DNA from 2 places in the Streptomyces litchfieldiae genome. Region 1 is predicted to be linked to the other one. Evidence: riboswitches for the same ligand, from Rfam matches in the RefSeq annotation. Region 1 holds a riboswitch; the other holds the start of a gene.
What was found. Region 1 has a riboswitch for ZMP and ZTP ahead of RM590_RS25250 (bifunctional 5,10-methylenetetrahydrofolate dehydrogenase/5,10-methenyltetrahydrofolate cyclohydrolase). Riboswitches for the same ligand answer to the same signal wherever they lie in the genome.
Positions count from the first base shown of each region.

Region 2: linked by a shared signal. The riboswitch ahead of RM590_RS17225 (glycine hydroxymethyltransferase) and the one ahead of RM590_RS25250 (bifunctional 5,10-methylenetetrahydrofolate dehydrogenase/5,10-methenyltetrahydrofolate cyclohydrolase) in region 1 are both predicted to bind ZMP and ZTP.

Region 1 covers NZ_JAVREL010000016.1:162,375-168,872, forward strand. Annotated here, with positions in the region: gene RM590_RS25220 (3-hydroxyacyl-CoA dehydrogenase family protein) at 1-186, opposite strand, end outside; gene RM590_RS25225 (GNAT family N-acetyltransferase) at 415-978, opposite strand; partial or broken gene RM590_RS25230 (BNR-4 repeat-containing protein) at 1,127-1,564, shown strand; partial or broken gene RM590_RS36260 (transposase) at 1,871-2,070, shown strand; gene RM590_RS25240 (hypothetical protein) at 2,167-2,679, shown strand; partial or broken gene RM590_RS25245 (transposase) at 2,696-3,088, shown strand; gene RM590_RS25250 (bifunctional 5,10-methylenetetrahydrofolate dehydrogenase/5,10-methenyltetrahydrofolate cyclohydrolase) at 3,166-4,032, opposite strand; ZMP/ZTP riboswitch at 4,055-4,140, opposite strand; partial or broken gene RM590_RS25255 (NF041680 family putative transposase) at 4,354-5,816, shown strand; gene RM590_RS25260 (hypothetical protein) at 5,820-6,182, opposite strand; partial or broken gene RM590_RS25265 (BNR-4 repeat-containing protein) at 6,251-6,397, shown strand.
Region 2 covers NZ_JAVREL010000009.1:174,616-181,113, forward strand. Annotated here, with positions in the region: gene RM590_RS17215 (aminotransferase class V-fold PLP-dependent enzyme) at 1-550, shown strand, start outside; gene RM590_RS17220 (endonuclease V) at 529-1,218, opposite strand; gene RM590_RS17225 (glycine hydroxymethyltransferase) at 1,215-2,660, opposite strand; ZMP/ZTP riboswitch at 2,683-2,772, opposite strand; gene RM590_RS17230 (family 43 glycosylhydrolase) at 2,791-3,528, opposite strand; gene RM590_RS17235 (dodecin) at 4,215-4,433, shown strand; gene RM590_RS17240 (enoyl-CoA hydratase/isomerase family protein) at 4,725-5,498, opposite strand; gene RM590_RS17245 (cytochrome P450) at 5,506-6,498, opposite strand, start outside.

The sequences.
Region 1 (6,498 bases):
GCGGGCGGTGGCGGCGTCCAGGGCGGCCACGGCCCGGCGGGCGGCGGTGTCGCTGATGTCGATGCCGATGACCCCGCGGCCGGAACGGGCCAGGGTCTCGGCGATGCCGGTGCCCATGGTACCGAGGCCGACGACGGCGACGGTGGGCAGCGGAACGGGACGTGGATCGGGGGCGGAGACATCCATCGCGGACTCCAGGGTGACGACAAGGCCGAGCAGAGCTGTCGGCAGGGGGCCGCGGCGGCCCCGTCCCGGGGGCCTGCCGGTGAAGTCGTGCGGCGAGCGCCGGACCGACGGCGCTCCTGACGGCTGCGTCACCAAACCGCCTGAGCGGACAACCGCTCTGATGAGCAGGCTAACTCGCGGGTAACCGGGGCGCCACCCCCGGGTCCGCCTCTCTCGGTGTGGCGCGCGTCACTTCAGGATGGCGCCCTCCTCCGTCAGCAGGCAGGAGTACCGGACCTCGTCGATCGTGGCCCCCGCGAGGACCTCCGACCGCTCGGCACCGTCCGGCACCAGTCCGGACCGCCCGTAGAAGCCGCGGCCGAGGGCGTTCTCCCGCAGCACCCACAGCCGCATCCGCCGGTGCCCCTGTCCGGCCAGCCAGCGCGTGGACGCGTCGAGCAGCGCCCGGCCCACCCCGGCGCCGATGTACCGGGGCACTAAGTAAAGGGCGTACAGCTCCCCCCAGTTCTCCGTTTCCTCCTCCTCCTTGTCGACGGTCTCGTCCGGCCGATAGGTGCCCGGGTGCGCCCAGCCGATCACCCCGGTGCCCCGCAGGTCGGCGACCAGGTGAACGCGCCCCGGCGGCTCGGCGGGCAGCGCCGCCCGCAGCCGGGCCGCGAACAGCTCCGGCCGCATCCCGTCCAGGAAGTCCTTGGGCACCACGCCCCGGTAGGCGTGCCGCCAGCCCTCGATCCGGGCCCGCCCGACCCCCTCGATATCCGCGTCGGTCATCTCGCGTATCTCAATCCGCATGCAGCGCAGCGTAGTTCCCTCATCGGGGCACAACGGCGCCGGTCAGCGGGCCGGACCCTTGACCCGTCGCGCCTCCGCTCCTACCTTCCGGGAAGGGGCGCTCGTTGAAACCTTTCACGCGCCTGAATCCCCCACGAGGAGTCCCACGATGTCCCTCGCCCCGAGCCGCAGAACCGTCGTCCGCGGTGCCCTCGGCGCCGCCACCCTGGCCGGACTCCCGGCCGGCCACCGCCCGGCCGCCGCCGCGGCGGCCGGCCCGTTCGCTACTCACCGGGGCAGCACCCTGCTCGACCCTGCCGCCATCTACTTCGCCTCCTACGACGGCCTGGTCAACAACAACGCCTTCCAGAAGAACGGCCTGCTCACCCACAACGGCCACCAGTACGCCGTCTGGTACACCGGCGACCGCAACGCCGTCGTCGCCCGCCGCGCTCTCGGCTCCACCACCTGGGCCACCGTCCGCGTCGGCCACACGCTCAGCGCCAACAACTCCCACAACGTCATCTCCGCCGGGGTCTCGCCCACCGACGGCCGGCTCCACCTCGTCATGGACGCCCACAGCAGCGGCTACTACTACGTTCGGTCTCCCAGCTCCGCCGGGGTCTGGCCGAGCTGAGGGACATCGCCGCGGCCGAGGGCCTGCCCCCGCTGATCTGGACCCACGCGGACGGCTACCAGTTCTGCGGGGACCTGCTGGAGCTGAAGGCATACGAGCGGGCGCTTTTCCGCCGGAAGCTGACCGAGATCGGCCGGCTGATCACCGGCACGATCGCCCCGCACGCCTCCCTGCACCCGGACGACGAATGGGTCCGCCTGGTCCTCGCCCAGCTCAACGGCGTCCGCGCCTCGCTCGACATGCTGGTCACCGCCCGCCGATCGCGGTGAACCGCACGTGCGCCGCCGCCGCTATCCCTCCGACACCACCGCCGCGGAGTGGGCACTGATCGAGCCGCTCCTGCCGGTCCCGGCCTGCCGGACCAGGGCCGGCGGGAGGCCGGAGAAGTGGCCGCGGCGCACCATCGTCGACGCCATCCGCTACATCGTTGACAACGGGGCGAAATGGCGGGCCTGCCCGCGGACTTCCCGCCCTTTCTGTGGAATCCGATCCGTCAAGTGGCTCGGAGGATCCCTGCGGGTCGATATGTGTTGGCCGTTTGGACAGAAGGCCGAGAGACTCAGGCTGTGGACATGGGGATCTCCGGTTTCGAGCCGTCCTTCCTGGTCGGGTTCGAGGCGATTCGGCAGGCGCACGGATCACGTCTGGCGACGCTCGCCGGTAGGCGGTTGACCGGCTTCGCCGTGGTGCGTTTCGCCGAGGACGGGGACTGGTTCTCCGACTGCCCAGTGGTACTGGACTTCGACGGCGTCCAGGTGGAGGTCTGCCACGGGAAGCTCGACGAGCTCTCGATCGGCTGGGACACGATCGACACCGCGGTGGGCATCGCCGGGTGGGAGTGGTTCGAGCTGACGCCCCAGTGGTCTCAGCGCGATGAGCGCCTTGAGTCGTTCGTTGGCCAGGAACTGCGCGAGGTCGCGCTCCTTGAGTGGCGGCCAGCAGGCCGTGACCTGGCGGCTGGAACCGTGGCGGTGGAGTTTGCCTTCGCCGGGAACTGTCTGCGGATCGCTAACGGACTTGACGAGAACCGCATCGAGGTCGGCGGGGTCCAGCCGGACCACGTTCGGCGCTGGCCGCGCCGATGAGGGCTACTGCCCCGCGGCCAAAGAAGTCCTCTGGCGGCTTCGTCTCACCCACCCGCAGATTACCCAGGTCTGGGCCGATTCCGCCTACGCCGGCGCTCTGGTCGGCTGGGCCGAGGACCGCCTCTGGCTCACCCTGCGAACTGTCTCCCGCCCCAAGGGCGCCAGGGGCTTCATCGTTCTCCCCCGCCGCTGGCGCGTTGAGCGCACAATCGGCTGGCTGATGAACGCCCGACGCAACGCCAGAGACTACGAGAGGCTGCCCGAGCAATCCGAAGCGCACCTGACCTGGGCCCTCATCACCCTCATGACCAGGCGCCTCACCCGCAAAAGAACCGCCATCGCCTGGACGAAGAAGACTCCGATCCAGCCCACGCCGTCCGATCAGCCGGCGCCCGAGCCCTGTACCTGACAGGGCTGTCTCACCAGTCATCATCGACATCGTGGCGGTGGGCGCCGACTCTCATCGGGGTCGATCCGAGTTTGGATTCAGCGTTCTTGGAGTCCGAGCTGGTTCTCGGCAGCTTGCACGGTTTGTGCCAGCAGGACGGCGATGGTCATCGGCCCGACTCCACCCGGAACGGGCGTGATCAAGCGGGCACGGGTGCGAGCGGCGTCGAAGTCCACATCGCCGACGTTGCCCGGGTTGTACCCGGCGTCGAGCACCACCGCGCCGGGCTTGATGTCCTCGCCGCGGATCAGCCGGGGCCGTCCCACGGCCGCTACCACGATGTCCGCCTCGCGCACGATCGCTGGTAGGTCCGTGGTGCGGGAGTGGCAGTACGTCACCGTGGCATCCTTCGCGAGCAGGAGCATCCCGACCGGCTTGCCGAGGATGGCGCTGCGGCCGACCACGACGGCGTGTTTGCCAGCGAGTTCGACGTCGTACGCGTCCAGCAGCTGCATGATCCCGCCGGGTGTGCAGGACACGAAGCCCGGCAGTGCGAAGCTCATCGCGGCGAAGGAGTGCATAGTGACCCCGTCGACGTCCTTCTCCGGAGAGATGGCCTCGAACGCCGCCCGCTCGTCGATATGTGGGCCACACGGGTGCTGGAGCAGGATGCCGTGCACGCCCGGATCCCTGGACAGCGCGGCGATCGTGTCAACCAGTTCCACAGTCGTGGTGGTGCTGGGCAGAGGGATATGGCGGGACTGGATGCCGGCCTTCGCGCATCGGGCCCGCTTCATGCGAACGTAGGTGACCGAGGCGGGATCCTCGCCCACCAGCACCGTCGCCAGACAAGGCGCGGTCCCTGTGAACCGTGAGATCTCGGCCGCCTTGGTGGCGGTCTCCTCGATGATGCGCCGGGCGAGGCCAGCGCCCTCCATGAGCTGGGCCGTCCGAGTCGTAGACATCATTGCCTCCCAGGCGTTGCTGACCACTCGCCCAGGCGCACGGCATCGACCTCTCGTCAGGCCGCTCCCCGGTGGTACTCCACCTCAGCGCCAGTCACGGCCCACAAGGCACTGTAGTAGACGCAGTGTGCACATGCCTGCCCTTCGATTCGGTGCCCTGGTCGGGTTCTCAAACAGCTTCTCACCTTGCCTTTTAACGTCCCTGGTCGAATGGTCCCTCGAACTTGATCACTCGCGGAGGGATCCGCCGGACGCGAGAACGGCCTTCGTCTGATCCTGTGCTCCGTCACAGAGGCGACCGAATCAACGAAGGCCGTGAGGGTGAGTCTGCTGTATCAGGACGTCGGGCGTGAGCCGTTCGCGCTGCTGTCACGCTTCCGGGCCGAGCTGTACGCGTCGCTGACCGCGCGTGCGGACGCCTTGTTCGAACTCACCGACGCCATGCTGTGTGCAGACGGGCCGGTGAAGACACTGGTCGGGCTTGCCCTGGCCCCGGAACATCGCCGGGGGCACGGCGCTTTGTACGACGGGCTGAACCAAGGACGCGTGGACGTGGGCCGGCTGCGGCGGGCCCTGGTCTCCGTGCCGTTGCCGAAGGCGGCCGACGGCCGCCTGGTCCTGGTGGTGGACGTCTCCCCGTGGCTGCGCCCCGACGCGGACACCGCCCCTGACCGGTGCTTTTGCCACACCTACGGATACGGCGAGAACAAGCACCTGATGATCCCCGGCTGGCCGTACTCGGTCGTCGCCGCGCTGGAGACCGGGCGGACGTCGTGGACGGCGATCCTGGACGCCGTGCGGCTGGCGCCCGGCGCCGACGTCGCGGCGGTGACCACCGCGCAGCTCCGGGAGGTCGTCGAGCGGCTGGTCACCGCGGGCCAGTGGACGGACGGCGACCCAGATGTCCTGGTCGTGGTCGATGCCGGTTACGACGCGCCGCGCCTGGCTCACTTGCTGGCCGATCTGCCCGTCGAGATCCTGGGCCGGACGCGGTCGGACCGTGTGATGCGACGGCCGACGCCGCCGCGGGTCTACGACCCCAAGGTCGGCCGGCCGCCCAAGCACGGCAGCGAGTTCGTCTTCGGCCTGCCCGACACCTGGGGCCCGGAGCGCGTGGTGACCGTGACCGGTACCCGCCTCTACGGCAAGGCGACGGCCCGGGCCTGGGACCGGCTCCACCCGCGGCTGACCCGCCGGGCTGCCTGGATCGACCACGCGGCCGACCTGCCCATCATCGAGGGCACGGTGATCCGGCTGGAGGTCTCCCACCTGCCCTCCGGCGCCGCCCCGAAGCCGCTGTGGCTGTGGTGGTCGAAGACCGGCGCCACCACAGCGGACGTCGACCGCTGCTGGCAGGCGTTCCTGCGACGGTTCGACGTCGAGCACACGTTCCGCATGATGAAGCAGACCCTGGGCTGGACCGTCCCGAAGCTTCGCAGCTCACAAGCCGCCGACCGCTGGACCTGGCTCGTCATCGCCGCACACACCCAGCTCAGGCTCGCCCGGCCGCTCGTCCAGGACCTGCGGCACCCCTGGGAGAAGCCGGCCCCGCCCGAACGGCTTACCCCAGCACGGGTCCGGCGGGGGTTCAGGAACATCCGCCCGACTGCCGCATCCCCAGCCGGTGCACCGAAACCTTCCCGGTCCGGCCCCGGCCGCCGCCCGGAGCCAGGAACCGGCGCCGCGCCACCCGTCACAACGTCGGCAGAGTCCTCGCCACTGGACAGGCGTTCAGCGGCCCCACCCACCACAAGCAAGGGACCAAGCCACGGCGCACCGGCTGAGGATCACAACCCGGGCCGACGGATGATCAGTCCGGCCTGAGGCTGTGGAGCGTAGAAGTCCTCGACCTGGTCGATCTGCTCGGGCGTGCAGCGCCAGAACAGTTTGACCTCGGCATTTTTCCTGAACGGGTCAATCGTGCACGCCACGGCGGTGACGTACGCGGCCGGTCCCGTACCGACCCACACATCGACGCCTTCTCCGTCTCCACCCCGTGTTCCGTCGATGTATCCGTAGTCCACGGGATAGACGAACTCAGGGTGCCCCGGATGAGAGGTTCCGCCAGGACGGTCAATCACCAGGCGCCCCTCCTCAACGAGCAGATCAGCATGCCTCCACACATCCATATCAGACCAAGCGCCAGTCACCACCGGAGCGTAACCACCACCACGACACCGACCACGATCAGGCCACCCACAGGTTAAAAGGCAAGCTCACCAACCACGACACGGTCCACGTCCGCAGCACCGACGCGGGCCGCTCCTGGACCAACGCGGCGGGCACCGTCGTCGGGACCACCGGCGGCAGCCAGGTGTCGGTCAACTCCCCGGGCCTGATCGCCGATCCGCTCAACCCTCTCTGACATCGTTGGGTGAGACGCCCCGAATTGATCAGATATTGTGGGCGGGCACGACAGGAGCATCGCCCGTATGACCAGCAGCAAGCCTTCCGAGCAGGATCCCG
Region 2 (6,498 bases), on a different contig from region 1:
GGCGGTGTCGGCGGCGGACTTCGACTTCACGGTGTGCGCGGCGTACAAGTGGCTGCTGTGCCCGCGCGGCACGTCGTTCCTGACCGTGCCCCCGGACGGCGGCGGGCTGCGCGCGCTGCACGCCGGCTGGGTGGCGGGCGAGGAGCCGTGGAACAGCACCTATGGGCCGGTGGCGGTGCTCGCGGCCGGCGCGCGGCGGTTCGACGAGAGCCCGGCGTTCCTGTCGTGGGTGGCCGCCGCGCGGTCGCTGTCCCTGGTGGCGGAGCTGGGCCGGGCGCGGATCGCCGCGCACGATCTGGAACTGGCCCGTCGATTCCGGGCGGGGCTGGCCGAGTTGGGGCTGACGCCGGTGCCCGGCGGCTCGCCGGTGGTGGCGGTGCCGGGGCTGGGCGGGGCCGCGGCGGCGCTGGAGGCGGCCGGGGTGCGGATGGCGGCGCGCGGCGGCAATCTGCGCGCCTCGTTCCACCTCTACAACTCGGCCGCCGATGTGGACCGCGCGCTGACGGTGCTGGCGGACGCGGGTCGGGGTCAGGCTGCGCTCAGCGCCTGACGGCAGAGCCGGTCCGCCTGCCGGGTGGTCTCCGGCAGCCGGTAGTGCGTGGCGAGGTCCAGCGCGTGGGCGCAGGCGCCGTCCAGCGTGACGCGGTGGCCCGGGGAGACGAACACCGGCTTGACGCCGTCGCGGGTGCGCAGGGCGCGGCCCACCTCGGTGTCGCCGTCGAGGAGCGGGGTGAACGCGCCGCGGTGGGGCGCGGGCGGCTGGTGGCGGAAGGTGAACGGATTCTTGGCGACGCCGATCGTGGGCAGGCCGGTGAGCACCCCGAGGTGGCTGGCGAGGCCGAAGCGGCGCGGGTGGGCGATGCCGTACCCGTCGCACACGACGAGGTCGGGGGTGCGCCGCAGTCGGCCCAGGGCGTCGAGCACGGCGGGCAGTTCGCGGAAGGCCAGCAGTCCGGGCACATAGGGGAAGGCCACCGGGCCCACCGCCGTGGCCCGGTCGACGACCTCCAGCGTGACGGCGTCCAGGGCGACGGCGGCGGCCGCGACGAGATCACGGCCGTCGTCGTACGCCACGTCGACGCCGGCCACCGTGCCGGGCGCCCCGGGCGCGGGCCCGGAACCGTCCAGCACGGTGTGCCGGCGCAGGCCGAGCTGGATCGCCTCGGCCTCCGCCGCGGTGGCGGGGGTGGTGTGCGGGTGGCGCAGCGGGAGGCTCAGGTGAGATCGATCTCCCCGTAGAGCGGGTGCTTGGCGAGCAGGTCCGCGGCGCGCCCGGCGACCTGCTTGGCGATCCCGTCCTCCAGCACATGGGTGGCCTTGGAGGGCTGGCCGCTCTTGGTGGTGCCCGGCGTGGTGCGGGACAGCACGGTGTCGATCAGCTCGGCGACCTCGTCCATCTCGGCGGTGCCCAGGCCGCGCGTGGTCAGCGCGGGGGTGCCGATGCGGATGCCGGAGGTGTACCAGGCGCCGTTGGGGTCCTGGGGGATGGCGTTGCGGTTGGTGACGATGCCGGACTCCAGGAGCGCCGCCTCGGCCTGGCGGCCGGTGAGGCCGTAGCCGGAGACGTCGATCAGCGCGAGGTGGTTGTCCGTGCCGCCGGTGACCAGGCGGGCGCCGCGGCGCAGCAGGCCCTCGGCCAGGGCGCGGGAGTTGTCCACGATGCGCTGGGCGTAGTCGCGGAAGCTCGGCTGCCGGGCCTCGGCGAGGGCGACGGCCTTGGCCGCCATCACGTGCGGGAGGGGGCCGCCGAGCACCATCGGGCAGCCGCGGTCGACCTGGTCGGCGAGCGAGTCGTCGCACAGCACCATGCCGCCGCGCGGGCCGCGCAGGGACTTGTGGGTGGTGGTGGTGACGATCTGGGCGTGCGGGACGGGGTCGAAGTCGCCGGTGAGGACCTTGCCGGCGACGAGGCCCGCGAAGTGGGCCATGTCCACCATGAGGGTGGCGCCGACCTCGTCGGCGATCTCGCGCATGACGCGGAAGTTCACCAGGCGGGGGTAGGCGGAGTAGCCGGCGATGAGGATCAGCGGGCGGAACTCCCGGGCGGCGGCGCGCACGGCGTCGTAGTCCACGAGGCCGGTCTCGGGGTTGGTGCCGTAGCTGCGCTGGTGGAACATCTTGCCGGAGATGTTGGGCCGGAAGCCGTGCGTGAGGTGACCGCCGGCGTCCAGGGACATGCCGAGCATGCGCTGGCCGCCCAGGTCGCGGCGGAGGGCGGCCCAGTCCTCCTCGGTGAGGTCGTTGACCTGGCGGACGCCCGCGCGCTGCAGGGCCGGGGACTCCACGCGGGCGGCGAGGACCGCCCAGAAGGCCACGAGGTTGGCGTCGATGCCGGAGTGCGGCTGAACGTAGGCGTGGCGGGCGCCGAACAGCTCGCGGGCGTGCTCGGCGGCCACGGACTCGACGGTGTCGACGTTGCGGCAGCCCGCGTAGAAGCGGCGGCCGATGGTGCCCTCGGCGTACTTGTCGCTGAGCCAGTTCCCCATGGCGAGGAGCACGGCCGGCGAGGCGTAGTTCTCACTGGCGATGAGCTTGAGGGACGCGCGCTGATCCTCGATCTCGGCTCCGATGGCGTCGGCGACGCGCGGCTCGATGCCGCGGATCACCTCCAGACCGCTGCGAAAGGCGGTCGACTCGGTCGTGCGGGCGGATTCGCTCACAGGGGCCTCCTTGACGTGACGTCGCGACGGCCCAGGCGCACGGCTCTGTCGCTCGACAGGGCCGCTCCCCGATGGTTCATCCCATCCAGACGCGCCAGTCACGGCCCCGTGCGAGGGTAGCATCGCCAGGTCAGTCGCCACCGTCCAGATCGGTCCGGCGGCGCCCGAGGTCGAAACGGTCGCCGGCGTCGTGGAGTTCGTAGAGCTTGGCGCGGGTGGCCGGGGAGCCGAACGGGCGGTGCACCACGAGCAGCAGGGTGCCGTCGAACGCGCGGAACGGCATGCCGTGCCCGGCGTTGTCACCGACCAGCACCGGCGCGAGTTCCCAGGGGCCGGCCAGCCGGCCGGAGACGGACCGGGCCTGGGTCTGCACATACCCCTGCGTGCCGGCCAGGCCGAGATAGGTGGACCACAGCATCAGCAGTTCGCCCGTCCGGCTGCGGAAGAGCTCGGGGCCGTCGGTGACGTACGGGGGCAGCGCGCGGTCGTCGGCGGTGATGCGCTCCCCCAGCCAGGGGGCGTAAGACGCCTTGAACAGGTGCAGCGGCTCGCCCTCGGAACGGCTCAGGTCGGGGCTGAGGCGAACGGCCTCCATGGTGCCGTCGAGGCGCTGGATCCACTCGTGCGCGTAGACGAGCCAGGGCACCCCGTCCTCGACCCAGAGCGTGCCGTCCAGCGCCATGAACGCGTCCGGGGTCTGGGGGCGTTCGGCGTCCAGCAGCCGGAAGGGGCCGTAGGGCGAGTCGGCGACCGCGACGGCGGTGCCGCGCCGGTAGGTGGTGATCAGCACTTCCGGGGGCTCGGCCAGCGTCTGCGCCTCGTCGTGCAGGGTGACGAAGAGGTACCACTTCCCGGCGTGGGCGTGCACCTCGGGCGCTGGGGCCTGCCTTTCGGATCTCCGCGGGCTCGCGACGCCAGCTACGGCCACTCGCTGCTCCCCCAGCTAACGCTGGGAGGTGCCCCCAGCCGAATCGCGCGAGTACGGCCGGGTATGAGCTGCGATCCGGCGCCTTGCGATTGACCGCATCTGACGCCGCTCCCTGATCCACGGAGACCCGAAAGGCAGACCCATCCCCCATCCGTCGCCCAGTTGTCACCGGGCACCGTGAACACCGAGTAGGGCCCCTGCCAGGAGACCAGGTCCCGGCTGCGGTACATCACGGTGCCGGTGCCGGGGATGCCGGTGTTGTCCGCCAGGTTGCGGACGTAGAGGTGGTAGGTGCGGTTGGGCCGGTGGGCCGTGATCCAGGGGTCGTGCGCCCAGATCTCGTTGAGCCGCAGTCCCTTCGGCGGGGCCGCTCCCCCGGCTCCCCCGGCGGCGTCTGCGGGGCCGGCCGCCAGCGGGACGACGGCGGCCCCGGCCGCGCCGATCAACGCTCGTCTTCCGATCGGTGCCATGGTGACCGCCACCCCTTGAATCGTTAAAACACCGGCGCGCGAACGGTGCCACCGCGATCAGCCGGCGGTCAATCCCCGTGCGCGCGTTCGCGGAACGCGCCGCCCTGGGACACGGTGGTAGGTGGACACACACGCCCCGTACTCCGGGAGGCCAGCATGAGCGAGCACATCTACCGGGTGACCGAGATCGTCGGTTCCTCGAAGGAGGGTGTGGACGACGCGATCCGCAACGCCATCGCCAGGGCCGCGCGGACGCTGCGCCAGCTCGACTGGTTCGAGGTGACCGAGGTGCGCGGCCACATCGAGAACGGCGCCGTGGAGCACTACCAGGTGGGCCTGAAGGTCGGCTTCCGGCTGGAGGACGAGGAGAGCTGAGCCGCGCCGGGAGCCGGCGCGGCACCCCCCGCCCCGGACTCCGCTCCCGCTGTTCGCGCGCCGTCTAGGGCCTGTATCGAGTTCCCGGTCGGATCAGCCCGCGGCGTCAGACGCGGTGCCCCCCCAGGCCCTTGGGGGCCTGGGAGGTACCCCCAGCAAGGCACCGGATCGCAGCTCATACCCGGCCGTATTCGCGCGATTCGGCTGGGGGCACCTCCCAGACGGAGTCTGGGGGAGCGGCGAGGTGCCGTGACTGGCGTCGCGGGCCCGGGCGGGAACTCGATACAGGCCCTAGATCTCGTGGCGCGTGCGGTTGCGGGCGGCGAGGGCGGCGGCGAGGAGCTCCCCCTCCACGATCGAGGCGTCGGCGAGCCGGGAGGCCGCCGCGTAGGAGTTCAGCAGGGCCTTGGTCACACGCAGCGCGACCGGGGAACGCCGGACCAGAGGGCCGGTCCACTCCCGGATGACCTGGTCCAGCTCGTGCTCGGGAGCGATCCGGTGCAGCACCGCCAGGTCGCGGGCCGTCACCGCGTCGAAGCTCGTGCCCAGCAGCAGCAGTTCGCGGATGCGGGCCGCGCCGGCCTCCTGGAGGAGCCGGGCCACCGCGCCGCCCCAGGCCATGGGGATGCCCACCGCGAGCTCCGGCATGCGGAAGCGGCTGGTGTCGGAGCCCACCCGCAGGTCGCAGAAGAGGGCGAGGGCCAGCCCGGCGCCGACCACCCGGCCGTGCAGCCGGGCGACGGTGACCAGGTCGGCGGTGGCCAGGGCATCGCAGACTTGGCGGGCCTTGGCGCCGAGCGTGGCGATCCCCGCGCCGGCCGGGTCCTCGGCCAGGAGGGCGTCGTATTCGCGGAGATCTCCGCCCAGGCAGAAGTCCTCGCCCGCGCCGGAGAGCACGAGTACGCGGATATCGGTGTCGTCACGGGCCGCGCCGAGCACCGTCAGGAGTTCATTGAGAACGTCCTGGGTGATGGCGTTTCCGGACTCCGGCACATTGAAGCGGACATGCAAAACATGGCCGTCCTGGCCGACCGCGAGCGTCTTGAATTCCCGATAGAGCGCCATCCCGGCGTCAGTCTTCCACGACGTGCAGGGCGGACAGGCGCCGGAAGGCCACCCGGGGCTCCCAGACCGGCGGCTGACTGAGCCGCAGCCGGGGGAAGCGCCTGAGCAGGCTCTCGAGCAGCACCTGGCCCTCCAGGCGGGCGAGTCCGGCCCCGATGCAGTAGTGAACCCCACCGCCGAACGCGAGGTGGCTGAGGCTCGGGGAGGACCGGCGGATGTCGAAGACGTCCGCGTCGGGGACGCGTGAGGGGTCGTGGTTGGCGGAGGCGATCAGCGCGTGGACGATCTCGTCACGCTTGATCAGGACCCCGCCGAGCATCGTGTCCTCGCCGGCGACGCGCGTGGTGACGTGCACCGGCGCGTCGTAGCGCAGGACCTCCTCGACGGCCTCGGGCACACGGTGCGGGTTCTCGCGCAACCAGTCCCGCTGGTCCGGGTGCTGATCGAAGATCAGCACCAGGTTCGACAGCAGGGTGGAGGTGGTCTCCAGGGCCGCCCCGGTGATGAACATCGCGAGGTAGTACACCGATTCGTCGGCCACCTCGCGGTCCGGCTCCAGCAGATCCCAGGCCCTGATCCAGCCGGAGAGGACATCGTCCCCCAGATTGGCCCGGCGGTCGCGAACGAGACCGGTGAAGTAATGCCGCATGCCGCGCATTCCGGCGTTGGCGGACACCAATTGGCTGGGCGAGGGCAGGAGTTCCTGCGCGTAGAGATGCGCGTGGCTGTAGGAGCGGACGGTGGCGTAATCCGCCTCGGGAATTCCCAGCCAGTGCCCCATGGCGGCAATGGTGAGTTCCTCGCTCACCACGGCCGAGAAGTCAGCCTCACCGTCGCGGAGTTTCTCGGCGAGATCGTCGAGAAGGCGATCGACGATGCGGGTCAGCGGGCCGCGCAGCCGGTGCAGGGTCTTTCTGTCGAAGATGTTCCCGACGGACCTGCGGTGCCGGGTGTGCTCCGGGGGATTGAGCCCTTGGAGCACATGCCCCAACTCCTCCGA